Regions from separate parts of the Microbacterium betulae genome, predicted to be linked through region 3. Evidence: predicted binding sites of a transcription regulator. Region 3 holds the regulator's gene; each other region holds the start of a gene.
The links. The regulator LexA, encoded in region 3, represses DNA repair genes until DNA is damaged. The targets are predictions, from matches to a motif close to TCGAACANNTGTTCGA.
Positions count from the first base shown of each region.

Region 1 (9,466 bases), 740 kb from region 3:
GAGAAGGGCCCGACCATGGCCGGTGCACACCGCCGCGTGAAGTCCGAGACGCAGGACCTCCTGCGGCTCACCGTCCAGCGCACGGAGCGGCTCTCCCCGCACTGGCTGCGCGTGACGCTCGGCGGGGGCGACGTCGACCGCTTCCGTCCGATGGGCTTCGACCAGTGGTTCCGCCTCTTCCTCCCCGTCCGCGGAGAGGCCGGGCTCGAACGCGTGCCGCCCAAGGCGAACAGGATGCTCGGCTATCTGAAGTTCCTGCGCATCCCCGAGGGCATGCGCCCCGCGATGCGCAACTACACCGTGCGCGCCCACCGGCCCGCCGACGGCTCCCGCGGCGCCGAGATCGACGTCGACTTCGTCGTCCACTCCGCTCCCGACGGGACAATGGGGCCTGCGCCGACCTGGGCCCTCGAGGTCGAGGCCGGCGAGGACGTCGCGATCATCGACGAGGGTCTCTTCTTCGACCCCGGGCGCGGAACGCGTCGCGTCGTGCTCGTCTCCGACGAGACGGGTCTCCCCGCCGTGGCCGGGATCTGCGCGTCGCTCCCCTCGGATGCCGCGGGGATCGCGATCGTGGAGGTTCCCTCCGCGGAGGACGCCCTGGAGTTCGCCCGTCCGGACGGCGTCGAGGTGCGATGGGTCGTCCGCGACGACGCGCGCGCACGACCGGGAGCCGCCGCGCTCGCGGCGCTCGACGCCGCCGCGCTGCCGGACGGCGGATTCCACGCGTTCGCCGCCGGCGAGCAGCAGCTGGCCACGGGCGCCCGGCGCCTCCTCGTGAACGAGCGCGGCGTCGCCAAGACGGATGTCGACTTCTGCGGCTACTGGCGCCTCGGCGCGACGGGATGACGGCGCGGCGCGGCGCTCAGCCGGCGTAGTCGGGGGCGTCCGGCAGCCCGAAGAACTCCTCGAGCGTGTGGAAGCCGCCCGCGTGATATGCCTCGGCGAGCTCGACGCCGATGTAGCGCAGATGCCAGGGCTCGGGGGCGTAGCCCGTGACCGGCGTACGGCCCTCCTCGTAGCGGACGATCCAGCCGTGGCGCCAGGCGTTCTCGACGAGCCAGTCGCCCTGCGCGGTTCCGGCGGTCTCGTAGATCGTGCCGCATCCTCCCGTCGAGCAGGCGACCACGTCCGCGGCGAGGCCGAGCTGATGCTCGCTGAACCCCGGCCGCGCCGAGATCGCCTCCGCGCCGGCCTCGCCCAGCGCGCCGAGCTGGCCGTCGAAGGTGCTGACCTGCGTGGCGTACGAGCGGTATCCGCTCTGCAGCGCGACGACGCCCGCGCCCGCCTCGGCGGCGTCCGCGACGAGCGCGTCGAGCGCCGCGGCCGCGTCCTGCCGGAGCCCGCCGCCGACGAGGCTGCGCGTGCGCTCGGGCACGACGACGGCGGGCGCGTGGTCGATGGGGTCCAGCGGCCGCTGCTTGTTGACCACGACCCACGCCCAGCCCGGGTCGTCGAGCCGGACGCACTCCGCCCCCTGGGACGCGGCCAGCCGGAAGCCCTCGGCGCCGCCGAACGCGGCGATGACGGCAGCGGGGTCGCCGGCCTCCTGCGCGGACGCGACCTCGTCGGACGCACACGGGTCCTCCGCGGCGACGGCCTCGAACCGCGGCACGGGGAGCGCATCGATCCCGCCCGGCCGGTCGGCGTCCCCGGACGGCGCCTCGGTCTCCTGCGAACGCTGAGCCGCGTGACTCGAGGGCGCATCGTGGCCCACCGTCCACGCTCCGGCCAGCACGCACGCGGCCGCCACGCCGGCGACGCCCGCGAGCACGACGAGCGCCCGACCCGTCCGCGGCCATCCCGCCGCGTGCCTCGCGACGGCGCCCCGGCGCGATGCATGGCGCCCGCTCGTCATCCCCCCATTGTCCCGGATGCGATCCCGACGCTCGGCCGACGCTCCGCATCGAAGATAGATACGCATCAGACTTGACACAAGATTCGTATCTCTGTTCTATGGACGGATGAGATGGCAGGGGCAGCGGATCGGCGAGGTCGACGACGACGCCCTGCCGGGGCTCGATCGCCTCGACGGGCTCGTGCGGGCCGTCACGACGCCGGAGTTCGCCGGCATGACGTTCCACGAGGTCGCCGCCAAGTCGGCGCTCAACCGCGTCCCCGGCCCCAGCTCCATGCCGTTCGACTGGACGATCAACCCCTACCGGGGCTGCAGCCATGCCTGCGTCTACTGCTTCGCCCGCGGGACGCACGAGTACCTCGAGATGGACGCGGGGCGCGACTTCGACTCGCAGATCGTCGTGAAGGTCAACATCGCCGAGGTGCTGCGGCGCGAGCTCGCCCGGCCGAGTTGGCAGCGCGAGCACGTCGCCCTCGGCACCAACACCGACCCCTACCAGCGCGCCGAGGGGCGCTACGCGCTCATGCCGGGGATCGCGACCGCGCTCGCGGAATCGGGCACGCCGTTCTCGATCCTCACGAAGGGCACGCTGCTGCGACGCGATCTGCCGCTGCTCGCCGAGCTGCGTTCGGAGGTCGACGTCTCGATCGCGATGTCGATCGCCGTCTTCGACGACGGCCTGCAGCAGGCGATCGAGCCCGGGACCCCGACCGCCCGCGCCCGCCTCGACACCGTCCGGGCCGCAGCGGATCTCGGCTTCCCGGTGCAGGTGTTCATGATGCCGATCGTCCCTCGCCTCACGGATTCCGTCGAAGCGCTCGACGACGCGCTCGGGCGCATCCGGGCAGCCGGCGCCTCACGCGTGGTCTATGGCGCGCTGCATCTGCGGCCCGGCGTCAAGCCGTGGTTCCAGCAGTGGCTGCAGCGCGAGCATCCGGAGCTCGTCGCGGCGTACCGGGGGCTCTATCCCGGCGCCTCGGTCGAGGCCCCGGGCGGCTATCGGACCTGGCTCGCCGAGAGGATCCGACCCCTCATCCGTCGGCACCGCCTCGACGGGCGCGCGGAGGACGAGCCGGCGCGCGATCGTGCGCGTCGCCCGGCACGCGCGGCACCGGCGCGCATCGTCGAGACACGAGGGGCGCGCGCCGCGGACGCCATGCTGTTCTGATCCCCGGCGTCGCCGCCGTGAACGCGGCTCGTCACGCGGCTTGCTAGCCTCTCCAGCGACCTCCCTTCACGTCTGGAGCCCCATCCATGCCCCCTCGCCACGCGCTGTCCGATCTCCCCCATGCGGAGCGGGTGCAGACGGTACGGCCGGCGGACCCGGACGCTCCCCGTGCGCCCCGATGGCTGCGCATCGTCCTGCCGGCCGTGCTCATCCTCGTCTGGCTCGCGGCGGCGTCGGTCGGCGGGCCGTACTTCGGCAAGGTGGGAGAGGTCTCCTCGAACGACCAGACGGCGTATCTGCCCGAGAGCGCCGACGCCACCGCCGTGCAGGGACGGCTGGCGGACTTCACCGACGGCGACGCCATCCCCGCCGTCGTCGTCTTCTCCTCCGAGGCGGTGCTGACGGACGACCAGATCGCGGCGATCGGCGAGCGCGTGGACGCCGCGGCCGGCATCGACGGCGTCGACGAGGTCTCGCCCGCCCTCCCCTCCGACGACGGCCTCGCCGTGCAGTCCTTCGTGCCGATCTCCTCGGAGGCCGACCTCGGGGACACGATCGCGGCTCTCGGCGAGACGCTGCGCGACGGACTGCCCGCGGGCGTCGAGGTGCACATCACGGGTCCCGCGGGATTCTCGAACGACCTCCTCGACGCCTTCGCGGGCATCGACGGCATCCTCCTGCTCGTCGCCCTCACGGCCGTCCTCGTCATCCTCGTGATCGTCTACCGCTCGCTGCTGCTGCCGCTCGCGGTGCTCGCGACCAGCCTGTTCGCGCTGTGCGTCGCGCTCCTCACGGTGTGGTGGCTCGCGAAGGCCGGGATCCTGCTCCTCAGCGGGCAGACGCAGGGGATCCTCTTCATCCTCGTGATCGGAGCGGCGACCGACTACTCGCTCCTCTACGTCTCGCGCTACCGCGACGAGCTCATCCGCAGCGAGAGACGCTGGACCGCGTCGACGAGGGCGCTGCGCGGCGCGGCCGAGCCGATCTCGGCCTCCGGCGGCACCGTCATCGCCGGCCTCCTCTGCCTGCTGCTGAGCGACCTGAAGTCCAACAGCACCCTCGGCCCCGTCGCCGCGATCGGCATCGTCTTCGCGATGCTCTCCGCGCTCACGCTGCTGCCCGCGCTGCTGTACGTGTTCGGTCGCGCGTCCTTCTGGCCGCGTCGCCCGGTCTACGCGCCGAACACGGCCGGTGCGGCGCCGACGCGCGGCGTGTGGGCCCGCGCGGCCCGAGCCATCCGCCGACGGCCCCGTGTCATCTGGATCACGACGACACTCGTCCTCGCGGTCGGAGCAGTGGGGGTCACCCAGCTCCAGGCGTCCGGCGTCTCGCAGTCGGATCTCGTCCTCGGCGCCTCCGAGGCGCGGGACGGCCAGGACGTGCTCGGCGAGCACTTCGCCGCCGGCTCGGGCAGCCCCGTCTACGTGATCGTCGCCGAGGACCGGCTGCAGACGGCCGCGGACGTGCTGCTCGCCGACGACGGGATCGACGGCGTCGCCGTCTCGGCCGACACCGACAGCGGCACGGCCCCCGTGACCGAGGACGGCATCACCGGCTTCGGGGCGCCCGGCGCCCCGGCACCGGAGCCCACGGTGGCGGACGGCGACGTGCTGTTGCAGGGCACGCTCGCGGATGCGGCCGACTCGGCCGCCGCGGAGGAGACGGTGCGCGACCTGCGAGCCGAGCTCGAGGACGCGTCGCCCGGCGCGCTCGTCGGCGGCGTCACGGCGACCGACGTGGACACGAACGATGCCGCCGTCCACGACCGGAACCTCATCATCCCGGTGATCCTCCTCGTCATCCTCGTCATCCTCGTCCTCCTGCTGAGGTCGCTCCTCGCTCCCGTGCTGCTCATCCTCACCACGGTGCTGTCGTTCGGCACGGCGATGGGCGTCTCGGCACTCGTCTTCAACGAGGTGCTCGGCTTCCCCGGCGCCGACCCGGTCGTGCCGCTCTACGGATTCGTCTTCCTCGTCGCGCTCGGGATCGACTACAACATCTTCCTCATGACGCGCGTCCGCGAGGAGTCGCTCGTGCACGGGACACGCGACGGCGTCATCCGCGGGCTCACGATCACGGGAGGGGTCATCACCTCCGCGGGCCTCGTGCTCGCGGCGACGTTCACGGCGCTCTCGGTCATCCCCGTGCTGTTCCTCGTGCAGCTCGCCTTCATCGTCGCCTTCGGGGTGCTGCTCGACACGCTCATCGTGCGATCGCTGCTCGTCCCGGCGCTGACCTACGACATCGGCCGCGCGATCTGGTGGCCGTCGAAGCTCTCGCGCGGCGAGCGCTGAGGCGCGGCGGCGCCTCGGGGGTCTCCGTCGGCGCGCGGGCGGCGACCCGCCTCGGAGACGAAGACCCGGTGGACGGACCCCGGACGAGGGACGAGGATGGGGCCATGCGGCGGACGGGCACGACACGGCGACGATATGCGACCCTCGCGACGGCGATGGCCGTCGCGGGGATGCTCGCGGGCGCGCCCGCCGGCGCCCAGACGGCGCCCCTGCCCGCGCTGCACGTCGAGGGCAACCGCGTCGTCGACGCCACGGGCGCCGATCAGCCGCTGCAGGGTGTGTCGGTGCTCGCCCCCGAGCAGAACGACGTCTGCCCGTCGTGCAACTCCCGGCCGACCTCCGAGCTCGTCGCGCTCGCCGCCGAGTGGGGCTCGGACGTCGTCCGCCTGCCCGTGACCGAGATCGGGGCGACGACGGATCTCGCGGCCTACGACGCCGAGTACATCGCGCCCTACGTGCAGCAGGCGGTCGACCTCGGCGTCTACGTCATCGTCGACCTGCATCTCGTCCGCGACTACGGCGATACCGCCGGAGCCGTGCCCCGCTCGACCGTGGAACGGTTCTGGGAGTACATCGCCCCCCGCTACGGAGACATCCCGAACGTCGTCTTCGAGGTCTTCAACGAGCCGATCGACCCGGCCAGCTGGGCCACCTGGAAGGCCTACATCCAGCCGGTCGTCGACACGATCCGCGTCAGCGCGCCCGACACGCTGCTGCTCATGGGCTCGCCGCAGTGGAGCACGATGCTGGGCGGCGCGCTGTCGGACCCGATCGACGACGACAACACCGCCTACGTCTACCATCTCTATCCGAACCAGGGAGCGCCCACCGAGGCGCTGCTGGACGCGAAGTTCGGGGACGCCGCCGAGGAGATCCCCGTGGTCGTCACGGAGTTCGGCTGGAACCCGCCGGGCGCCTACTCCGACTCCATCACGGCGGGGACGACGACGAACTGGGGTGTCCCGTTCCGCTCGTACCTCGACGCACGGCCGTGGATCGGATGGCAGGCCTGGATCCTCGACAACTTCTGGAAGCCGCAGATGTTCGACGCCGACTGGAACCTCCTCGGCGGCGAGCACCAGGGGCAGTTCGTGAGGGACTGGCTCGCGGGCGCGCCGAACGTCTCCCCGTGCGCAGACCACGACGCGGTGGGCACGAGCGTCACGGTGTCGTCGGCGCGGAGCGCCGCGTACGGCGGCGACAACCTGACCGACGGAGACTGCTCCGACGCCGGACGGTGGCTCTCCGCGGACGGCGACGCCACCCCGACCGCCACCATCGAGCTGGCCGCGGCGCAGGAGGTCTCCTCCGTCGGCGTCTACAGCGGGTACGCCGGCGGCTCCGGGGTCGTGCTCGTCGACTTCACGCTGGAGGTGCGCACCGCGGCCGGATGGCAGCAGGTCGCCGCGATCACGGGCAACACGCAGGCCGCGCGCGAGATCCCCGTCGGCGTCTCGGACGTCGACGGGCTGCGGCTCGTCATCACCGACCCGGCGGCCTCGACGACGGAGGCCGGGATCGCACGGGTGCACGAGCTCGCCGTGCACGGCTGAGAGCGGCCTCTCGGCCGACGCGAGGCCTCGGCGCTCCACGAGGCGCCGGCACCTCGCACGCGGTGCCGGACGACGTCCGTCAGCGGCGCGGCGGCGCCCACACGACGATGAGGAGCGTCGCGATCGGGCCGAGGACGAGGGAGAGGACGAACCAGTTCAGCCGGGACCGGTCCTTCTGCTCAGCGAGCCCCGCGTTGACGAGAGCCAGGGTGAGCCATCCCCCGCCGCCGGCGAGCCAGCTGTTCGCATCCATCCGACCACGGTAGCGGTCGATGCGCCGGGCGCACGCAGCACAACGCAGGAAGTTCGGGCATGTCCAGCCGAAGCGACCGCGAAATTCCGCGGTGCCTCACCAGGGGACGAGGCGTTCTTCCTGCGCTGTGCCGTGCGGATGGCCTACGCGGTGAGGTCCGCGACAGTCGGGCCGCCCGTGAGCTCGGAGATGAGCTCGTCGCCGGGCCGCACCTGGTCGAACGGCGCGTCGATCTCGGCGCGGCGCAGCAGGTCGTCCATCTTCCGCTGACGCTGACGCGTCACGAGGGTGACGACGCGGCCCTCTCGGCCCGCTCGGCCGGTGCGGCCGGCGCGGTGGAGGTACGTCTTGTACTCCGTGGGCGCGTCGGCCTGCACGACGAGGTCGATGTCGTCGACATGGATGCCGCGTGCGGCGACGTCCGTCGCGACGAGCACCTGGGCGCGGCCCTTGGCGAACTTCTCGATGTTGCGGGTGCGCTTGGCCTGGTTGAGGTCGCCGTGAAGGGCGACGGCCGTGAGCCCTGCGTCCTCGAACTGCTCGGCGAGCTGCTCGGCGTAGGCACGGGTGCGCGAGAACACGAGGGTCTTCCCCTCGCGGTCGACGAGCTGGTCGAGGATGTCGCTCTTGCTGCGCTGGTCGATGACGAGCACGTGGTGCTCGATCGTGCTCGTCTCCTGCGTCTCGCCGGCGACCTCGTAGACGGCGGGGTTCACGAGGAACTCGTCGACGAGCGCGGCGACCTCGCGGTCGAGCGTGGCCGAGAAGAGGAGCCGCTGCGATCCGTCCGCCGTCAGGCGCAGGATGCGCTGCACCGGCTCGAGGAAGCCGAGCTCGCACATGTGGTCGGCCTCGTCGAGGACCGCGACGCCGATCTGCGAGAGGTCGAGCTTTCCCTGCGCCTGCAGGTCCTCGATGCGGCCGGGCGTGCCGATGACGATGTCGACGCCCTTCTTCAGCGCGCCCACCTGGCGGCCCTGCGGCACGCCGCCGTAGATCTGCGTCGTGAACAGGCCCACGCTGCGGGCGATGGGCTGGACGGTGCGGTCGATCTGCAGCGCCAGCTCGCGCGTCGGCGCGAGGATGAGCGCGACCGGCGAACGGCCGAACTCCCGCTTCTGCCCGGCCTTCTGCCGCAGCACGCGCTCGACGAGCGCCGCGCCGAACGCGATCGTCTTGCCGGATCCGGTGCGGCCTCGTGCGAGCACGTCGCGGCCCTCGATGATCGGCGGGATGGTCGCGGCCTGGATCGGGAACGGACGCGGGGCGCCGAGCTCCGCCAACGCGCGCTCGATGTTGTCGCCGAGGCCGAGGTCGCCGAAGCTCACCTCGGCGACGTCGGTCGCCTGTATGGCCTGGGCCTCGAGACGCTCGTGCACGACGTCGATCTGCTGCTCCTGCGCAGCCGAGCGCGCAGGACGCTCGTCACGGCGGAAGTCGTCGCGACGCGGACGGTCGTCACGGGCGAACGCCGGACGGGAGTCGCGGGCGGGACGAGCGTCGCGGTCGTACGCAGGACGCGCGCCGCGATTCGAGGCGGGACGGTCGTCGCGGGAGAAACGCGGACGGTCCGCGCCCGAGGGGCGGCGATCGTCGCGGTCGAAGGAGGGACGTCCGGCGCGGTCGTCACGGTTGAACGCGGGACGACCACCACGGTCATCCCGGTTGAACGCGGGGCGACCACCACGGTCATCACGGTTGTACGCCGGACGGTCATCGCGAGCAGGACGACGGTCATCCCGGTTGAACGCCGGACGACCACCACGGTCATCACGGTTGAACGCCGGACGACCACCACGGTCATCCCGGTTGAACGCCGGACGACCCGCGCGATCGTCACGGTTGTACGCCGGACGATCGTCACGAGCAGGACGACGGTCATCCCGGTTGAACGCCGGACGACCACCACGGTCATCACGGTTGAACGCCGGACGACCCGCGCGATCGTCGCGGTTGTACGCCGGACGGTCATCGCGAGCAGGACGACGGTCGTCCCGGTTGTACGGGGGACGGCCGCCGCGGTCGTCCCGGTTGAACGCGGGGCGACCCGCGCGGTCATCGCGCGCAGGGCGACGGTCGTCGCGGTCGAAACGTCCCGATCCCGCGCTCTCGCGGCGGGGGCCGGCGTAGCCGCCCTCGCGACGCTCGTATCCGCCCTCGCGACGGGGGCCGCCGGAACGGTCGTCCGCTCGCGCGGGGCGTCCTGCCTCGTCGCGACGCGGGCCGCGCGAGCCGGAGTCGTTCCCGCGGAACGGGCCGCCGGTCCTCTTCTTGGCGTAGCGGGGGTCGAAGTTCTGCGCGGGGCGTCCGCCTGCGGGCTTCTTGTTCTTGGGCATGGGT
Region 1 covers NZ_CP118157.1:3,163,857-3,173,322, forward strand. The annotation lists gene N8K70_RS14980 (siderophore-interacting protein) at 16-849, shown strand; gene N8K70_RS14985 (M15 family metallopeptidase) at 866-1,858, opposite strand; gene N8K70_RS14990 (Rv2578c family radical SAM protein) at 1,965-3,026, shown strand; gene N8K70_RS14995 (MMPL family transporter) at 3,113-5,320, shown strand; gene N8K70_RS15000 (cellulase family glycosylhydrolase) at 5,425-6,873, shown strand; gene N8K70_RS15005 (hypothetical protein) at 6,953-7,126, opposite strand; gene N8K70_RS15010 (DEAD/DEAH box helicase) at 7,270-9,462, opposite strand.
Region 1: the regulator LexA is predicted to act here: its motif matches at 1,942-1,957, upstream of N8K70_RS14990 (Rv2578c family radical SAM protein).

Region 2 (9,466 bases), 280 kb from region 3:
GAAGTGCAGGCCGGTCGTCGGCTCGTCCAGCACGTAGACGGAGCGGCCGTTGCTGCGCTTCTGAAGCTCCGTCGCGAGCTTGACGCGCTGCGCCTCGCCGCCGGAGAGCGTCGTCGCCGCCTGGCCGAGCCGCACGTAGCCGAGACCGACGTCGACGAGGGTCTTCATGTAGCGGTGGATGGCCTGGATGGGCTCGAAGAACTCCTCGGCCTCGGCGATGGACATCTCGAGGACCTCGGCGATGTTCTTGCCCTTGTAGTGCACCTGCAGCGTGTCGCGGTTGTACCGCTTGCCGTGGCACACCTCGCAGTCCACGTACACGTCGGGGAGGAAGTTCATCTCGATCTTCAGCGTGCCGTCGCCCGAGCACGCCTCGCAGCGGCCCCCCTTGACGTTGAAGCTGAAGCGCCCGGCCTTGTAGCCGCGCACCTTGGCCTCGGGCGTGTCGGCGAAGAGATTGCGGATGCGGTCGAACACGCCCGTATAGGTGGCGGGGTTCGACCGCGGCGTGCGGCCGATGGGCGCCTGGTCGACGTGCACGACCTTGTCGAGGTGCTCGAGCCCCGTCACGCGCGTGTGCTTCCCCGGCACGGTCCGGGCGCCGTTGAGGCGCTGCGCGAGCACCTCGTAGAGGATGTCGTTCACGAGCGTCGACTTGCCGGACCCGCTCACGCCGGTGACCGCCGTGAACACGCCCAGCGGGAAGTCCGCCGTGACGTTGCGGAGGTTGTTGGCGCGAGCGCCCACGACGGAGAGCATGCGCTTTTTGTCGATCCTGCGGCGCTTCCTCGGCGTCTCGATCGTGCGGCGTCCGGACAGGAAGTCGCCCGTGAGCGAGCGCTCGTCTCCCACGAGCGCCTCGAACGGGCCCGAGTGGATGACCTCGCCGCCCTCGACGCCCGCGCGCGGCCCGATGTCGACGACCCAGTCGGAGGCCTCGATCGTCTCCTCGTCGTGCTCGACGACGACGAGCGTGTTGCCGAGGTCGCGCAGGGCGACGAGCGTCTCGATGAGCCGGCGGTTGTCGCGCTGGTGCAGGCCGATCGACGGCTCGTCGAGCACGTAGAGGACGCCCGTGAGGCCCGTGCCGATCTGCGTCGCGAGGCGGATGCGCTGGGCCTCGCCGCCCGAGAGCGAGCCGGCGGCGCGGCTCAGCGTGAGGTAGTTGAGGCCGACCCGGATGAGGAACTCGAGGCGGACGCGGATCTCGCGCAGGATCTGCGCGGCGATCTGCTGCTCGCGGTCGCTCAGCACGACGTCGTTCATCATCGAGAAGGTGTCCTCGAGGCTGAGCTCCGCGGTCTCGGCGATGGAGCGGCCGTCGACCTTGACCGCGAGCACCTCGGGCTTCAGCCGGGCGCCGTCGCACACGGGGCACGGCACCTCGCGCAGGTACTCGGCCCATCGCGCGCGCGTCGTGTCCGTCTCGGCCTGCGCGTACTGGCGCTCGATGTAGGGCACGACGCCCTCGAATCCGCTCGCATAGCGCACCTCGCGCCCCCAGCGGTTCTTGAAGCGCACGTTGACCTTGTAGTCCTGTCCGTGGAGGATCGACTCGCGCACGATCTGCGGCAGCGCCCGCCACGGCGTGTCGAGCGAGAAGGCCATCTCGTCCGCGAGTCCCTCGAGCAGGCGCTCGTAGTACTGGAAGAGGCCCTTGCCCTGCGTCGTCCACGGCACGATGACGCCCTCGCGGATCGAGAGGTCCTCGTCTCCGAGCATGAGCTCGACGTCGACGGACATCCGCGTCCCGAGGCCGGAGCACGCGGGGCACGCGCCGAACGGCGCGTTGAACGAGAAGGTGCGAGGCTCGATCTCGGTCAGCTGGATCGGGTGCCCGTTGGGGCACGCGAGCCGCTCGGAGAACGACTGCCAGGCGTCGTCGCCCTCCTCGTCGACGAAGTTCACCTGGAGCACGCCGCCCGCCAGGCCCAGAGCCGTCTCGACGGAATCGGTCACGCGCCCGAGGATGTCGCCGCGCGCGACGAGCCGGTCGACGACGACCGCGATGTCGTGCTTGTACGACTTCTTGAGCGTCGGCGGCTCGGCGAGCTGCACGAGGTCGCCGTCCACGATCGCACGGGAGTAGCCCTTCGCCGCGAGCTCCTGGAAGAGGTCGACGAACTCGCCCTTCTTCTGCGAGACGACGGGCGCGACGATCTGGTAGCGCGTTCCGTCCTCCAACGTCATGAGCCGGTCGGCGATCTGCTGGACCGTCTGACGCTGGATCCTCGCGCCGCACTCGGGGCAGTGCGGCACGCCGATGCGCGCCCACAACAGACGCAGGTAGTCGTAGATCTCGGTGATCGTGCCGACCGTCGAGCGCGGGTTGCGGTTCGTCGACTTCTGGTCGATGGAGACCGCCGGGCTCAGCCCCTCGATGAGGTCGACGTCGGGACGGTCGACCTGGCCCAGGAACTGGCGCGCGTACGCGCTGAGGGACTCGACGTAGCGGCGCTGGCCCTCCGCGAAGATCGTGTCGAAAGCGAGGCTCGACTTCCCCGAGCCGGACAGGCCGGTGAACACGACGAGGGAGTCGCGGGGGATGTCGAGGTCGACGTTCTTGAGATTGTGCACGCGGGCACCGCGGACACTGATCTTTCCGGGCGAGGCGACAGGGATGATGGGCACGGATCAATCCTAGGGAGGGTCGCGGACATCTGGACGTTTGTTCGACCATTTCGCCCAGCGGATTCGAAGATCCGCGCGCGGGAGACCGCGGAGGCGACGGGCGACGGCCCTACGCGTGGCCGGCCTTCTCCATCTGCCGGAGCTCGCGCTTCAGATCCTGCACCTCGTCGCGGAGGCGCGCGGCGAGCTCGAACTTCAGCTCCTCGGCGGCCACGAGCATCTGCTGGGTGAGATCGGCGATCGTCCCCTCCAGCTGGTTCGCGCCCTCCGCGGCGATGCCCTCGTGCCTGCGCAGGGGCGTCGGCGCCTTCCCCTTGCCCTTGCCGGACTTGTTGCGGGCGGCATCGCGCTGTGAGAGCAGGCTCGCCGTGTCGGCCTCCTCGCGCACCAGGGAGTCCGTGATGTCGGCGATCCTCTTGCGCAGCGGCTGGGGGTCGACGCCGTGCTCGCGGTTGTAGGCGATCTGGATCTCACGACGACGCTCGGTCTCCTCGATCGCGCCTCGCATCGAGTCGGTCATGTTGTCGGCGTACATGTGCACCTGGCCGGCGACGTTGCGCGCCGCGCGTCCGATCGTCTGGATGAGCGAGGTCCCCGAGCGCAGGAAGCCCTCCTTGTCGGCGTCGAGGATCGCCACGAGCGACACCTCCGGCAGATCGAGCCCCTCGCGCAGCAGGTTGATGCCGACGAGCACGTCGTAGACCCCCTGGCGCAGCTCCGTGAGCAGCTCGACGCGACGCAGCGTGTCGACGTCGGAGTGGAGGTAGCGCACGCGCACTCCGTGCTCGCCGAGGAAGTCGGTGAGCTCCTCCGACATCTTCTTCGTCAGCGTCGTGACGAGCACGCGCTCGTCGCGCTCCACCCGCAGGCGGATCTGCTCGAGCAGGTCGTCGATCTGGCCCTTCGAGGGCTTGACGACGATCTCGGGATCGACGAGGCCGGTCGGCCGGATGATCTGCTCGACGACGCCGTCGGCGATGCCCATCTCGTACTTCCCGGGGGTCGCCGAGAGGTACACCGTCTGGCCGATGCGCTGCTTGAACTCGTCCCATCGCAGGGGCCTGTTGTCCATGGCGCTCGGGAGCCGGAAGCCGTGCTCGACGAGGGTGCGCTTGCGCGACGCGTCGCCCTCGTACATGGCCCCGATCTGCGGAACGGTCACGTGCGACTCGTCGATCACGAGGAGGAAGTCGTCGGGGAAGAAGTCGAGCAGCGTGTGCGGCGGCTCGCCCGCCTCGCGTCCGTCGAGATGACGCGAGTAGTTCTCGATGCCCGAGCAGAAGCCGAGCTGCTGCAGCATCTCGAGGTCGAAGGTCGTGCGCATCCTCAGCCGCTGCGCCTCGAGGAGCTTGCCCTGGCGCTCGAACTCCTGCAGGCGCTCGGCGAGCTCCTCCTCGATGGTCTTGATCGCCCGCTGCACCGTGTCGGTGCCGGCCGCGTAGTGCGTCGCGGGGAAGATCGCGACCGCGTCCATCCGCTCGATGACCTCGCCCGTGAGCGAATGCAGCTTGTACAGCGCCTCGATCTCGTCTCCGAAGAGCTCGATGCGGATGGCGAACTCCTCGTAGACGGGGATGATCTCGATCGTGTCGCCGCGCACGCGGAAGTTGCCGCGCGAGAAGTCGACGTCGTTCCGGTTGTACTGCATCGCCACGAACTGGCGGATGATCGCGTCGCGGTCGTAGCGCTCCCCCACCTGCAGCGCGACGAGGGCCCGCAGGTACTCCTCGGGCGACCCGAGGCCGTAGATGCACGACACGGTGCTCACCACGACGACGTCGCGGCGGCTGAGGAGCGAGTTCGTCGTCGAGTGCCGCAGCCGCTCGACCTCGGAGTTGATCGACGAGTCCTTCTCGATGAAGGTGTCGGTCTGGGGGACGTACGCCTCGGGCTGGTAGTAGTCGTAGTACGAGACGAAGTACTCCACGGCGTTGTGGGGCATGAGGTCGCGGAACTCGTTCGCGAGCTGGGCGGCGAGCGTCTTGTTGTGCGCGAGCACGAGCGTGGGGCGCTGGACCTGCTCCACGAGCCACGCCGTCGTCGCGGACTTGCCCGTGCCCGTCGCGCCGAGCAGCACGACGTCCGTCTCGCCCGCGTTGATGCGGCCGGCGAGCTCGGCGATGGCCTTGGGCTGGTCGCCGCTGGGCATGTACTCGCTGACCACCTCGAAGGGGCGCACGCTCCGTGTCGTCTGCATGCTTCCACCCTAGGAGGGGGCGCCGACATCGGGGCCGGCGTCCCCGTCCGTCCGGAAGCGGACGCGCATCCCCGGAGCGAGCTGGCCGGCGAGATCGAGGTCGGCGTCCACGACGGCTCCGATGACGGGATACCCGCCCGTCACCGGCCGATCGGGCAGGAAGAGCACCGGCTGGCCCCGGGGCGGCACCTGCAGCGAGCCGGTCACCGTCCCCTCGCTCGGCAGCTCGCCTCCGACGGCGCGTTCCAGCGGAGCCGCGCCCCGAAGGCGGATCCCGACGCGGTCGGAGCGCGGCGTGACCTCCCATTCCTGGACGAGCAGGAGGCGGACGGCCTCGTCGGCGAACCAGTCGTCGCGCGGCCCGAGCGTGATGCGGAGCGTCACGAGGCCGCCCGGCGCGGGCAGCGGGAGGGCCGGCGGCTCGAACGGGACGACGGCGCCCGAGACGGAGGACGGGCCGTGCAGCGGCACGACGTCGCCGGGCCGGAGCGCACGGCCTCCGATCTCGCGCGAGCCGATGTCGCCGAGCGTGTCCGTGGCGAGGCTGCCGAGCGCGGGAGTGAGCGCGAGGCCGCCGCGGATCGCGACGACCGCGCGCACGCCCCGGGACGCGTACCCGATCGTCAGCTCGTCCCCGTCGTCGACGGCGATCGGACCGCCGTTCGCCACGGGCGTCTCGGCGCCGTCGCGATGGCGCACCGTCGCATCCGCCGCCGCCCCGCGGATCGCCGCGACGCCGCCGCCGCGGAAGCGCAGCACCGCGCCCCCGCCGAGCAGTTCGAACGCCGGCGCCCCCGGGCCGTTGCCGACCGCGCGGTTCGCCGCCCGCAGCGCGGCGCGGTCGGCGGCGCCCGACGCGGACACGCCGAGGTGCGCGGCGCCGGGCCGACCGAGATCCTGCACGAGGAGCCGCAGGCCCGGGCTGACGACCTCGACCGCGTACCGCGTGCCGCGGTCGCCGGGCATGTCGAGCGGCTCCCGCGCAGCCGGCGGCCGGACGCTCTGCGACGCTCGGGACGGCGTCGCGGGCAGGCCCGCTCCGCGTCGGAGCCGGTCGCCCTGCGATCCCGCCGGGCGTGCGACGTCCGCGAACCGCACGACGGCGCCGGGCACGAGAAGCGCCGGAGGGTCGCGCTCGAGATCCCAGAGGACCGCGTCGGTGCGGCCGATCAGCCGCCACCCGCCCGGGCTCGCACGCGGATAGACGCCGGAGTACGGACCCGCGAGCGCCACGGACCCGGGCGGGACGCTCGTGCGCGGGGAGGCCCGGCGGGGCACGTCGAAGAGCGGGTCGTCGCCGACGAGGTAGCCGAACCCCGGGGCGAAGCCGGTGAACGCCACACGCCAGGTGGCGGCGGCGTGGCGCGCGACGAGCTCCTCCGCCGTGACGCCGAGATCGGCCGCGACGTCGGCCAGGTCCTCGCCGCCGTAGCGGACGCCGATCACGACGTCGGACGCCGCGGCAGGGTCCCGTTCCGCGAGCGGGATCGCCTCGAGCGCCCGACGGAGCGCCGATGCGGTCGTGCGCAGCGGATCGAAGCGCACGAGCACCGTCCGGGCGGCCGGCACGAGCTCCGTCACGCCGGCGAGACCCGCCGCCGCCAGCGCCGCATGAAGGCGCATCGTCGCGTCGAGGTCCTTCTCCTCGACGAGCAGGGCGCGATCGGAAGCCGTGAGCACACGCCGCACGCGGGCCTCCGTTCCGTCGGGCCTCCCATTCTGCCCGTTCGCGCGCGGCGCCGGCGCATCACGCGAACGCGGTGAGCGGGATCCCCTCCGCCTCGAGCCGCCGGCGGACGGCGGCGGCCATCGCGACGGCTCCCGGGCTGTCGCCGTGCACGCAGATCGAGTCGGCACGCACCGCGACGTCCGAGCCGTCGATCGCGTCCACGACGCCCTCCTGCGCGAGCCGCGCCATCCGTCGCGAGACGACGTCCGGGTCGTGGAGGACCGCGCCCGTCTCCGCTCGCGGCACGAGCCCGCCCGAGGGGAGATACGCCCGGTCCGCGAACGCCTCGGTCACGATCCTCAGACCGGCGTGCGCCGCGACGCCCTGGACGACGCCGCCCGGCAGCGCGAGCAGCGCGAGCGAGGGGTCGACGGCCCGGACCGCCGCCACGACGTCGCGCGCCTGGCGTTCGTCGTGCACGATCGCGTTGTAGAGCGCGCCATGCGGCTTGACGTACGCGAGCCGCGCGCCGGCCGCCGCCGCGAGGTCCCGCAGGAGGCCGATCTGCTCCTCGACATCCGCCTGCAGCGTCGGGGAGTCGACGTCGAGCATCCGCCGTCCGAATCCCTCGCGATCGCGATAGCTCGGATGGGCGCCGATCGCGACGCCGCGCGCTACGGCCGCGGCGAGCGTCGCGCGGATCCCGTCGGCCGTCCCGGCGTGGACGCCGCACGAGACGTTCGCGCTCGTGACGACGCGCAGCATGGCGTCGTCGTCGCTCACGACCCGGCCGGGCTCGTTCTCGCCGAGATCGGAATTGAGGTCGACCACCGTCTCCTCCTCGTGCCGTCCGCGTCAGGCGCGCCCGGCGAGCGTCTGCCAGAGCGCGTCCGCCCGGGCGAGCGTCTCGTCGAGAGTGCCCGACGTGTCGATCACGACGTCGGCGAGCGCCAGCCGTTCGTCGTCGGACGCCTGGCTCGCGATGCGCGCGGCGGCCGCCTCCTCGGACATCCCCCGTTCCCGCACGAGCCTGTCCCGGCGGACATCCGCCGGAGCGTGCGCGACGACCACGACATCCCACTCCCCCGTTCCGCGGGCCTCGGCGAGCAGCGGCACGTCGTAGACGACGACGGCACGCGGGTCGGCGTCGAGCGCGAGACGGAACCGGCGCTGCGACTCCGCCTTGACCGCCGGGTGCACGATGCCGTTGAGGCGCGCGAGCCTCTCGGCGTCGCCGAACACGACGGCGCCGAGCGCGGCGCGGTCGAGCGCGCCGTCCTCGTGGAGCACCGCCGGGCCGAACTCCGCCGCGATCGCGGCGAGCACGGGGCGTCCGGGGGCCTGGAGCTCCCGGACGACGACGTCGGCGTCGACGACGGCCGCGCCGTGCTCGGCGAGCCTCCGTGCGATCGTCGACTTGCCCGACGCGATCCCGCCGGTGAGCGCAACGAGTGGCATGGCGTCAGTCTAGGCGAGCGCCCCTGCGGCAGCGCGACCGCTCGCGGGCGACGGGCCGCCGCCGAAGGGGCACAATGGGAGGGATGTCCGCTCCTCGCCGCCCCGTGATCGCGATCGTCGGAGGCGGTCCGCGCGGCGTCTCGCTGCTCGAGCGCCTCGGCGCGAACCTGCCCGCCGACGCCGCGATCGACATCCGCATCGTCGACGACACCGAGGTCGGCGCCGGGCGCATCTGGCGCACCGACCAGACGCGAGAGCTGTGCATGAACACGCTCGCCGACGCCGTCACCCTCTTCACCGACGACGCGGCGACCGTCGCCGGCCCCGTGCGCGTGGGGCCGACGCTCCACGAGTGGTGCCAGCTCGTCCGCCAGCGCGCGTTCGGCGACGCCGATGACGTCGTCGCGCACATCCCCGCGACGCACGTCGCGGCGTTCGACCGGGTCCCCGTCCGCGAGGGACTCGCGCGGGAGTACGGCTCCGAGCTGCGCGCGCAGCGGCCCGAGTCGCACCCGTCGCGCTCGCTCTACGGCGAGTATGCGCGCTGGTGCCTCGCATACGCCGAGGCGACGCTGCCGCCCGGCGCGCGCGCGACCGAGCATCTCGGTCGGGTCACGGCCGTGTCCGAGCGCGACGGGATGCAGGTTCTCGAGGTGCGGACGACGGCCGGGACGGAAGAGCTCGAGGCGGACGCCGTGGTCGCGGCGACCGGATGGCTCGAGCGGTCCCCGACGCCGGAGGAGCGCGAGATCCGCGCAGCCGTCGACGCGGACCCGGCACTCGTGTGGGTGAGGCCCGGCTCCCCCGTCGACCAGCCGCTCGGCGCGGTGCCCGACGGCGCGCACGCGATCGTCCGCGGACTCGGCATGGGCTTCTTCGACGCCGTGGCGCTCCTCACCCGGGAGCGGGGAGGCCGGTTCGTCGCGGAGCCGGCCGCCTCGTCCGGCCTGCGCTACGAGGCCTCGGGACGCGAGCCGGTCCTGCACGTGACCTCGCGTCGCGGTGTGCCGTTCCGCGCGAAGACGCTGTACGGATCGCTGCCGCCCCGCGCGCCGATGCGCCATCTGCGGAGCGTCGACTGGGCGGGCGTGCCTCGCCCCATCGACTTCGACGATCTCGTCTGGCCGCTCGTCCTCAAGGACGCGTTCGCCGACTACCACGAGACGCTCGCGCACGCGAGGCCGGGCTCCGTCGACCTCGACGGCGCCCTCCGCGCGATCTCGCACGCCGACCTCGAAGCGGTCGGCGCCGCGACCCGCGAGCGCGTCGAGCGTCTCGCCGACGCGGTCTCGCCCTTCGTCCCCGACCCCGCCGACCGGCTCGACCTCGCATCGGCGATGTTCCCCGGCGAGGGCCGGACGTGGCCGTCCCCCGGCGCCTTCGACGCGTGGGTCGCGCGCTTCGTCGCCGGCGATCTCGCGGCATCCGCCCAGGGGAGCGACAGCCCCGTCAAGGCGGCGCTGTGGTCGATCGCCTCGGCGCGCGGTCTCGTCGGACGCATCGGCGCGTTC
Region 2 covers NZ_CP118157.1:2,148,467-2,157,932, forward strand. The annotation lists gene uvrA (excinuclease ABC subunit UvrA) at 1-2,631, opposite strand, end outside; gene uvrB (excinuclease ABC subunit UvrB) at 2,741-4,828, opposite strand; gene N8K70_RS10200 (5-oxoprolinase subunit B/C family protein) at 4,838-6,517, opposite strand; gene N8K70_RS10205 (LamB/YcsF family protein) at 6,576-7,328, opposite strand; gene coaE (dephospho-CoA kinase) at 7,353-7,955, opposite strand; gene N8K70_RS10215 (FAD/NAD(P)-binding protein) at 8,039-9,466, shown strand, end outside.
Region 2: the regulator LexA is predicted to act here: its motif matches at 2,661-2,676, upstream of uvrA (excinuclease ABC subunit UvrA).

Region 3 (9,466 bases):
GGGAGCACCTTCCGCCCGTCCGGCGCGGCGACCGTCACGATCGAGAGCTCCTGCGTCTTGTCGACGGGGAGACCGTGCGCGCCGATGCCCTCGTCACCCCGCTCCGCGAGGAGCGGCACGAGCACACGCGCCGCGCGCAGCGCGTCCACGACGTCCCGCTGCGCCCCCTCACCCGAGCGGAACGCGGTCAGCGCCGCCCAGAGGCGCGGGTCTGCGGAGCCGTCGTCGCCCGCGCTCGGGTTCGGGTGGAACCGGCGCCCCGCCCAGGGGACGCCGGCGGAGTCTCCGGAGCCGTCAGTATCCGGCGACATCCAGCGCCTCGGCGAGCGTGAACGCGCCCGAGTACAGGGCCTTGCCCACGATGGCGCCCTCGACGCCGAGCGGGACCAGATCGCGTAGCGCCACGATGTCGTCGAGGCTGGACACGCCGCCCGATGCGACGACGGGCTTGGGGGTGCGGGCGGTCATCTCGCGCAGCAGCTCGAGGTTCGGGCCGCGCAGCGTGCCGTCCTTCGTGACGTCCGTGACGACGTAGCGGCTGCAGCCGGCCTCCTCGAGACGCTCGAGGACGTCCCAGAGGTCGCCGCCCTCCTCCGTCCATCCCCGCGCGGCGAGCGTCGTGCCGCGCACGTCGAGGCCCACGGCCACGGAGTCGCCGTAGCGGCTGATCACGGATGCGGTCCACTCCGGGTTCTCGAGCGCGGCCGTGCCGAGGTTGATGCGCTGCGCGCCGCTGTCGAGCGCCGCCTCGAGCGAGTCGTCGTCGCGGATGCCGCCGGACAGCTCGACGTTGACGCCCCTCACGTGCTTGATGACCTTGCGCAGGACCGCCGCGTTGGAGCCGCGGCCGAACGCCGCATCGAGGTCGACGAGGTGGATCCAGTCCGCGCCCTGGCTCTTCCAGCTGTCGGCGGCCTCCAAGGGGTCGCCGTAGCTCGTGGCGGAGCCGGCCTCGCCCTGCGTCAGTCGGACGGCCTTGCCGTCTGCGACGTCGACGGCGGGCAGCAGCGTGAGTGCGGGAGTGGACGCGAAATCGTTCATATCACCTCGTGCTCGCAGGCATTTCCCGCCGACGCACGAGTCAAGAGACTAGACCGGTCTCGTCCTCGACTCCAACTCGACGCTCAGGCGGCGGCGCGGCCGAGACCGTCGACCCAGTTGCGGAGGAGCCGGATGCCCGCCTCGCCCGACTTCTCGGGGTGGAACTGCGTCGCCGCGAGCGGCCCGTTCTCGACCGCCGCGAGGAACGGCGTCCCATGGGTGGCCCACGTCACGGCGGGCTGCGGGAACGGGGGGTGCACCTCGAGATCCCACTGCTGCGCCGCGTACGAGTGCACGAAGTAGAACCGCTCGCCCTCGAGGCCGCGGAAGAGGCGCGAGCCCTCGCCCGCGTCCACCGTGTTCCAGCCCATGTGCGGGACGACGGGGGCGTCGAGGTGAGCCACCGTGCCCGGCCACTCGCCGAGGCCCTCCGTCTCCACGCCTCGCTCGATGCCCCGTTCGAACAGCACCTGCATCCCGACGCAGATGCCCAGCACGGGCCGGCCGCCGGCGAGACGGCGCTCGATGAGCTCGCCGCCCCCGATCGCGCGCAGCTGGTCCATGACCGCCTGGAAGGCTCCGACACCCGGGACGAGCAGCCCGTCGGCGTCGAGCACGACCGCGCGATCGCGCGTGAGCCGGACATCCGCCCCCGCCGCCTCGAGCGCCTTCACGGCGGAGTGGACGTTGCCCGATCCGTAGTCGAGGACGGCGACGCTCGGACGCCCGCCGGTCACAGCGTCCCCTTGGTCGACGGGACGCCGTCGACGAACGGGTCGAGCGCCTTGGCCTGGCGGAACGCGCGCGCGAACGCCTTGTACTCGGCCTCGGCGATGTGGTGGGGGTCTCGCCCGTCCAGCACGCGGACGTGCACCGTGAGGCCCGCGTTGAACGCGATCGCCTCGAAGGTGTGCCGCACGAGCGAGCCGGTGAAGTGGCCGCCGATGAGGTGCAGCTCGAACCCGACGGGCTCGCCCGCGTGCACGAGGTACGGGCGGCCGGAGACGTCGACGACCGCCTGAGCCAGCGCCTCGTCGAGCGGGACGAGCGCGTCGCCGTAGCGCGAGATGCCGGACTTGTCGCCCAGGGCCTCGCGGATGGCCTGGCCGAGCACGATCGCGGTGTCCTCGACCGTGTGGTGCGCGTCGATGCGGGTGTCGCCCGTCGCCTTCACGGTGAGGTCGGTCAGCGAGTGCTTCGCGAACGCCGTGAGCAGGTGGTCGAAGAAGGGCACGCTCGTGTCGACGCTGCTCTTCCCCGTGCCGTCGAGATCGAGCTCGAGCTCGATCGTCGACTCGCTCGTGGAACGGGTGCGGCGCGCGGTTCGGGTCATGACGTGATTCTAACCGCGACAGCGCGGAGCGCTCCGGCCCGCGTCAGCGGCCGATCTCGGCGAGCGCGTCGAGGAAGGCGCTCGTCTCGTCCTCCGTGCCCGCCGTGACCCGCAGGTGGCCGGGGATGCCGATGTCGCGGATGAGGACGCCTCGGTCGTACAGCGCCTGCCACGTCGCCCGGGGATCGGCGACTCCGCCGAAGAGGACGAAGTTCGACCAGGTCGGGTACACCGTGTAGCCGAGCGCCTCGAGCGTCGCGGAGATGCGCTCGCGCTGCTCGACGATGTCGTCGACCATCGCCAGCATCGTGTCCGCGTGACGCAGGGCGGCCGACGCCGCGGCCTGCGTCAGCGCGCTCAGGTGATACGGGAGGCGGACGAGACGCAGGGCGTCGACGAGGGCCGGGTCGGCCGCGAGGTAGCCCACGCGCGCGCCGGCGAAGGCGAACGCCTTGCTCATCGTCCGCGAGACGACCAGCCTCGGCCGGCCCTGCAGCAGCTGCAGGGCCGAGGGGGTGTCGCGGGGTGCGAACTCGCGATAGGCCTCGTCGACGATCACGATGCCGTCCGTCGCGTCGTAGACCGCCTCGACGACGTCGTTCTCGAGCGGCGTGCCCGTGGGGTTGTTGGGCGCGCAGAGGAAGACGACGTCGGAATCCGCGGCGGCGACCTGGTCGGCGGCGCTCTCGGCGGTGAGGGTGAAGCCCGGTCCGCGCTCGCCCGACAGGAAGGCGGAGCCGACGCCGCGCGTGAGCAGCGTGTACATCGAGTAGGTGGGGGCGAAGCCGAACGCGGTGCGGCCGGGGCCGCCGAACGCCTGGAGCACGTGCTGCAGCACCTCGTTCGAGCCGTTGGCCGCCCACACCTGCTCGGGCTGCACGCCGTGGCCGAGGTACTCGGCGAAGCCCTCGCGGAGCGCCGTGAACTCCCTGTCGGGATACCTGTTCACATCGCGCAGCGCGACGGCGACCGAATCGGCGATGTCGTCTGCGACCTCGTCCGGAACGGGGTGCGTGTTCTCGTTGACGTTCAGGGCGACGGGGAGCGGAGCCTGCGGAGCGCCGTACGGCTGCTGTCCGCGAAGGTCTTCGCGCAACGGGAGGTCATCGAGGGAGACGGTCACCCCACCCATGCTAAGGCTCGCGACGGCGCCCGCTATTCGCCGGCGGAGTACTCCGCCGGGATGGCGAGCTGCTGGCCCGCGACGACGCCGCTGCCGGAGAGCTGGTTGAGACGGGCGATCTCGTCCACGACGTCGCGGGGGTCGGCGCCGGGCGCGACCTCCTCGGCGATGCCCCACAGGGTGTCGCCCGCCATGACCGTCACCGTGTCGAACGTGCCTGCGGGCGCTCCGGCATCCCGCGATGCGAGGGCCGCCCCTCCGCTCAGCGCGCCGATCCCGATCGCCGCGACGAGCGGCGCCGCCGCGAGAGCCGTGAGGACGCGGCGACCGCGCGCGGTGATGCGCAGACGCGTGGCGGGTGCCTGGGCGATGCTGATCGTGCTCATGTCGGGCTCCTTCCGTGGGAACGCCTCGGGTCCGCCGTCTCGGCCGGAGAGACGAACCCGAAGCGATGTTCCGAACCTATCTTCGAACTCGGGGCGTGTCAAGATTTCTCTTCGAACCGTATTCGAGCCGATCGGGGACACGCTCGAACAAATCTCCCGAAACTGCGCACGGATCCGATACCGTCTCCTTGACGGGACAACGACATCACGCACCACCGACATTCGAGCGGGGCAGCGAAGGAGCATGGACATGACGGATGCGGAGACGCTGGACGGCAGGCCGCGGACGCGGCGGCGGAAGAGCCTGAGCGACAAGCAGCTGGCCATCCTCGAGGTCATCCAGCGTTCGATCCAGAGCAACGGCTATCCGCCGAGCATGCGCGAGATCGGCGACGCCGTCGGCCTCAAGTCGCTCTCGAGCGTCACGCATCAGCTCGGACAGCTCGAGCTCAGCGGCTATCTGCGGCGCGATCCGGGCAAGACCCGTGCGATGGAGGTCCTCATCGACCTGCCGGGGACGGCCACGGAGAATCCCGCCGACACCGCCCCGAGCGTGGGCGACGCCGCCCTCGTGCCCCTGGTCGGACGCATCGCGGCGGGCGTCCCCATCACCGCGGAGCAGCAGGTCGAGGAGGTCTTCCCCCTCCCCCGTCAGCTCGTCGGCAAGGGCGATCTGTTCATGCTCAAGGTCAGCGGCGAGTCGATGATCGACGCGGCCATCTGCGACGGCGACTGGGTCGTCGTGCGCTCGCAGGCGACCGCCGAGAACGGCGACATCGTCGCCGCGATGATCGACGGCGAGGCGACCGTCAAGACCTTCCGGCAGCGCGACGGCCACACCTGGCTGCTGCCGCGCAACTCGGCGTTCGAGCCCATCCTCGGGGACGAGGCCGTCGTCCTCGGCAAGGTCGTGGCCATCCTGCGCGCCGTCTGAGTCCCCGACGCGCGAGAGGGGCGGGAGCCGTCGGCTCCCGCCCCTCTCGCCGTCCTCGGCGCGTCAGACGCGCGCGAGGAGCGTCTCGCGGGCCTCTCCGGCCGCGGCCACCAGGTTGGCGAGGGAGGCGACCGTCTCCTCGTACCGGCGCGTCTTCAGCCCGCAGTCGGGGTTGATCCAGACGCGGTCGACGTCGACGACGCTCACGGCGCGGTCGATGCGGCCCGCGATCTCCTCGGCGCTCGGCACGCGCGGCGAGTGGATGTCCCACACCCCGGGACCGATGCCGCGCTCGTAGCCCGACAGCGCGTCGAAGAGCTCGTCGCGGCTGCGCGCCGCCTCGATGGAGGTCACGTCGGCGTCGAGCGCCGAGATCGCCTCCAGCACGGTGCCGAACTCCGAGTAGCAGAGGTGGGTGTGGACCTGCGTCGCCGCGGCGGCGTCCGCCGTCGCGAGCCGGAAGGCGCCGACCGACCACTCGAGATAGGCGTCGCGCTCGTCGGCCCGCAGCGGGAGCAGCTCGCGCAGCGCGGGCTCGTCGACCTGGATGATGCCCACGCCCGCGTCCTCGAGGTCGCCGATCTCGTCCCGGAGCGCGAGAGCGACCTGGCGGGCGGTGTCTCCCAGCGGCTGGTCGTCTCGCACGAACGACCAGGCGAGGATGGTCACGGGCCCCGTGAGCATGCCCTTGACGGGCTTCGGCGTGAGCGACTGCGCATACGTGGTCCAGCGGACCGTGATGGGCGCAGGGCGCGACACGTCGCCCCACAGGATCGACGGTCTCGTGGCGCGCGAGCCGTACGACTGCACCCATCCGTTGCGCGTGACGGCGAAGCCGTCGAGGTTCTCCGCGAAGTACTGCACCATGTCGTTGCGCTCGGGCTCGCCGTGCACGAGGACGTCGAGGCCGAGCTCCTCCTGCAGACGGATGACGCGTTCGATCTCGTCCCGCAACACCTGCTCGTAGGCGTCGGTTCCGAGCTCGCCCCGGTCGTGGGCGGCGCGGGCGCGGCGGATGTCACCGGTCTGGGGGAACGACCCGATGGTCGTCGTCGGCAACGGCGGAAGGCCGAGCGCCCTCCGCTGGGAGGCGACGCGATCGGCGACCGGCCCGCGCTCGAAGTCGGCGTCGGCGAGCGCCGCGGTGCGGGCCCGCACGCGATCGTCGTGCACGCCGGGCGCGGAGCGGCGGTCCGCGAGCGCCGCCGCCGCCGCCGCGATCTCGGGCTCGACGGCGTCGCGGCCTTCGCGCAGCCCGCGCGCGAGCACGGCGATCTGGCCGATCTTCTGGTCGGCGAACGCGAGCCACGTCTTCAGGCGCGGGTCGAGGTCGGGCTCGTCGTCGACGTCGTGCGGCACGTGCTGCAGCGAGTTCGACGTGCCCACGACGACCTCGGCGGCGCCGAGCCGGCGGACCTGGTCGAGACGCGCCCAGGCACGGTCGAGGTCACCGCGCCAGACGTTGCGCGCGTCGATCACGCCGGCGACGATCGTCTTGCCGGCGACGCCGTCGGCCGTGGAGGGGACTCCGCCGCGCACGAGGTCGAGGGCGATCGCCTCGACGGGGGCGGCGGCCAGCGCCTCCCATCCCTCCGCGCTCGGAGCCCCGTAGGGCGCGGCGACGAGGAGGGACGGGCGGTCCTCGGCCGCGCCAAGCACGGCATAGGCGCGGGCGGCGGCAGCGGCGACCTCGCCGGGGGCGACGTCGAGCGTCTCGCTCACGAGAGCCGGCTCGTCGAGCTGCACCCATTCGGCGCCGGCCGCGCGCAGGGCCGCGAGGATCTCCCGGTAGACCGGGATCAGGTCGTCGAGACGGTCGAGCGGACGGAAGCCCTCCGGGGCGTCGTCGTCGGGCTTCGCGAGCGCGAGCAGCGTGACGGGGCCGACCACGACGGGGCGCGTGACGAGCCCGTCGGCCGCGGCCTCCGCGACGAGGCCGGCATAGCGCGCCGGCTGCGCCGAGAAGACGGTTCCGGGGCCGATCTCCGGCACGAGGTAGTGGTAGTTGGTGTCGAACCACTTCGTCATCTCGAGCGGCGGCTGCTCCCCGTCGCCGCGGGCGGCCGCGAACTCGGCGGCGAGCCCGATCGTGCCGTCGGTCTCGCGCAGACCCGCGAACCGCTCCGGGAGGGCGCCGACCGCGAGGGCCGCATCGAGCACCTGGTCGTAGTACGAGAACGTCTCGGGCACGGCCGAGTCCTCGTCCAGCCCGAGCGAGACGAGCCGCGCGCGCGTCTCGCGGCGCAGGGCCGCCGCCCGATCGCGCAGCTCCTGTTCGTCGATCGTGCCGGCCCAGTGCGTCTCCACGGCGCGCTTGAGCTCGCGGCGGCGCCCGATGCGCGGGTATCCGAGGATCGTTCCATGGGGGAAGGCGGTCATCGCGTGGTCTCCTTCGTCGATCCGGCGAACGCCGGATGGGGGTCGGTCCGGGGTGCGTCCGCGGCGGCGCCCTCGCGCAGCGGGACGCCCGCCTCGCGCAGCGGGACGCCCGCCTCGCGGAGGACGGCGAGAACCGTCTCGTGCTCGTTGAACGCATACAGGTGGATGCCCGGAGCCCCGCCGGCGAGGACGTCCCGCGCGAGGCGCGCGGCGTAGGCGACGCCGACCTCGCGCCGGCCCTCCGGCGTCGGCTCGACCTCGAGCGAGACGGACAGCTCGGCGGGCAGCGGCTCGCCCGTCAGCTCGAGCATCCGGCGCAGCTTGGCGGGCGACGTGACGGGCATGACGCCGGGCAGGATCGGGATGGTCACGCCGGCGGCGCGGGCGCGCTCGACGAACCTCAGGTAGTCGTCGGCGTGGAAGAACAGCTGGGTGATCGCCGCATCGGCCCCCGCGGCCTGCTTGGCGAGCAGGGCGTCCAGATGCTCCCTCGGATGGCGCGAGCGCGGGTGGCCGTTGGGGAACGCGGCGACGGTGGTGCGCGCCCGCGGGCGAGGGTCGACGCGCACGGCGTCGGGCTGGCCGGGGATCGCGGTCTCGCCGTACGGCGCGCGCTCCGCCTGCACCCGGTGGATGAGCTGCACGAGCTCCGCCGAGGTGCGCAGGTCTCCGAGGAACGCGTCGTCCTCGTCCTTGCCCGCCGGCGGGTCGCCGCGCACGGCGAGGAAGCGCTCGATCCCGGCGTCCAGGAACTCGCGGATGAGGGCGCTGGCCGTGACGTAGTCGTTGCCGACGCATGTGAGGTGGGCGAGAGGATCGACGTCGGTGTTCTCGCGGATCCAGCGCAGCACGCGCAGCGACTCGCCGCCCGTGGAGCCGCCGGCGCCGTACGTGACGGAGAGGAAGTCCGGGCCCGCCGCCGCGAGCCGGCGGATGGTCCCCTCCAGCGCCGCCGTGCGCGCAGGGGTGCGCGGCGGGTACAGCTCGAAGGAGAACGGCGTCATCCGTGTCCTCCCCTGCTCCTCCGCCGCCATGGCGACGCGCTGCCGTCGGCGTTCCCGACACACCTCACGCGACGCTAGCGGCGCCGCGACGCGGGGCGGGAACTCTATGACGCCGCATGTCATATGCGCTCACATGGATCGCCGTCCGGGCCCGTCGTTCCGCGGATCCGCGGGGGCGGCGAGGTCGTCTTCACGTGTCGAAGCCAGGGTGACCTAGCGTGGGAGCATGACGCAGACGCTCCCGTACGGATCCTGGCCGTCGCCGATCGCCGCGGCCGACATCGCGCGCAGCTCGCCCCGGCTCGGCGACGCCCGGTTCGTGGGAGACGACATCTGGTGGGCCGAGGGCGTCGCCGCCGAGCGCGGACGCACCGCGGTGCTGCGCGCGAGCGACGGAGAGAGCGTCCTCCCCTCTCCGTGGAGCGCCCGTTCCCGCGTCCACGAGTACGGGGGCGGGGCCTGGACCGCGACCGACGACGGGGTCCTGCTGTTCGTCGAGCAGTCGGACCAGCGCGTGTACGCGCTCGCCCCCGGCGGCGAGCCCCGTGCGCTCACCCCCGCATCCGGCGGCATGGGCTTCGGCGACCTCGTCCTCGCGGACGGCCGGCTCTGGGCCGTCCGCGAGACGCACGACGGGTCGCCCGTCCCGCCGCGCGACATCGTCGTCGTGCCCCTCGACGGCAGCGCGCAGGACGACGCGTCCGCCGTCCTCAGCGTCGTCGCCGGAAGCGACTTCGTCGCGTACCCCGCGCCGCGCGGCGACCGCCTCGCCTGGATCGCCTGGGACCATCCCGACATGCCCTGGGACGCGACGGAGCTCCGCGTGGGGCGCATCGACGCATCCGGCCGGGTGGCGGAATGGAGCGTCGTCGCCGGAGGCCGGGGCGCCGCCGGAGGGGCGGACGTCTCCGCCCTGCAGCCCGAGTGGACGGGCGACGGCGAGCTGCTGTTCGTGTCCGACCCGCCCATCGGCGAGGCCGCCGGGGCGCCCTCGCGCTGGAACCTGAGCCGGGCGACGCGGGGAGCGCGTGGGGAGACGTCGATCGCCCCCGTCCACGTCGCCGACGCCGACACGGGCGGCGCGCTGTGGAACCTCGGGACCCGATGGTACGCACCGCTCGAGGACGGCCGCATCGTCGCGGTGGAGACCGACGGACGGTCCCGGCTCGTGCTCCTCGACCCGGCCAGCGGCGCGGTCGCCGAGCTCGAGACGCCTCTCGGGGAGATCCTCGTGGCGGACGTCAGGGGGTCGCGAGTCCTCCTGGT
Region 3 covers NZ_CP118157.1:2,426,747-2,436,212, forward strand. The annotation lists gene N8K70_RS11510 (SseB family protein) at 1-311, opposite strand, end outside; gene priA (bifunctional 1-(5-phosphoribosyl)-5-((5-phosphoribosylamino)methylideneamino)imidazole-4-carboxamide isomerase/phosphoribosylanthranilate isomerase PriA) at 295-1,041, opposite strand; gene hisH (imidazole glycerol phosphate synthase subunit HisH) at 1,125-1,778, opposite strand; gene hisB (imidazoleglycerol-phosphate dehydratase HisB) at 1,775-2,374, opposite strand; gene N8K70_RS11530 (histidinol-phosphate transaminase) at 2,418-3,497, opposite strand; gene N8K70_RS11535 (LysM peptidoglycan-binding domain-containing protein) at 3,530-3,883, opposite strand; gene lexA (transcriptional repressor LexA) at 4,134-4,817, shown strand; gene metE (5-methyltetrahydropteroyltriglutamate--homocysteine S-methyltransferase) at 4,881-7,196, opposite strand; gene N8K70_RS11550 (methylenetetrahydrofolate reductase) at 7,193-8,200, opposite strand; gene N8K70_RS11555 (S9 family peptidase) at 8,427-9,466, shown strand, end outside.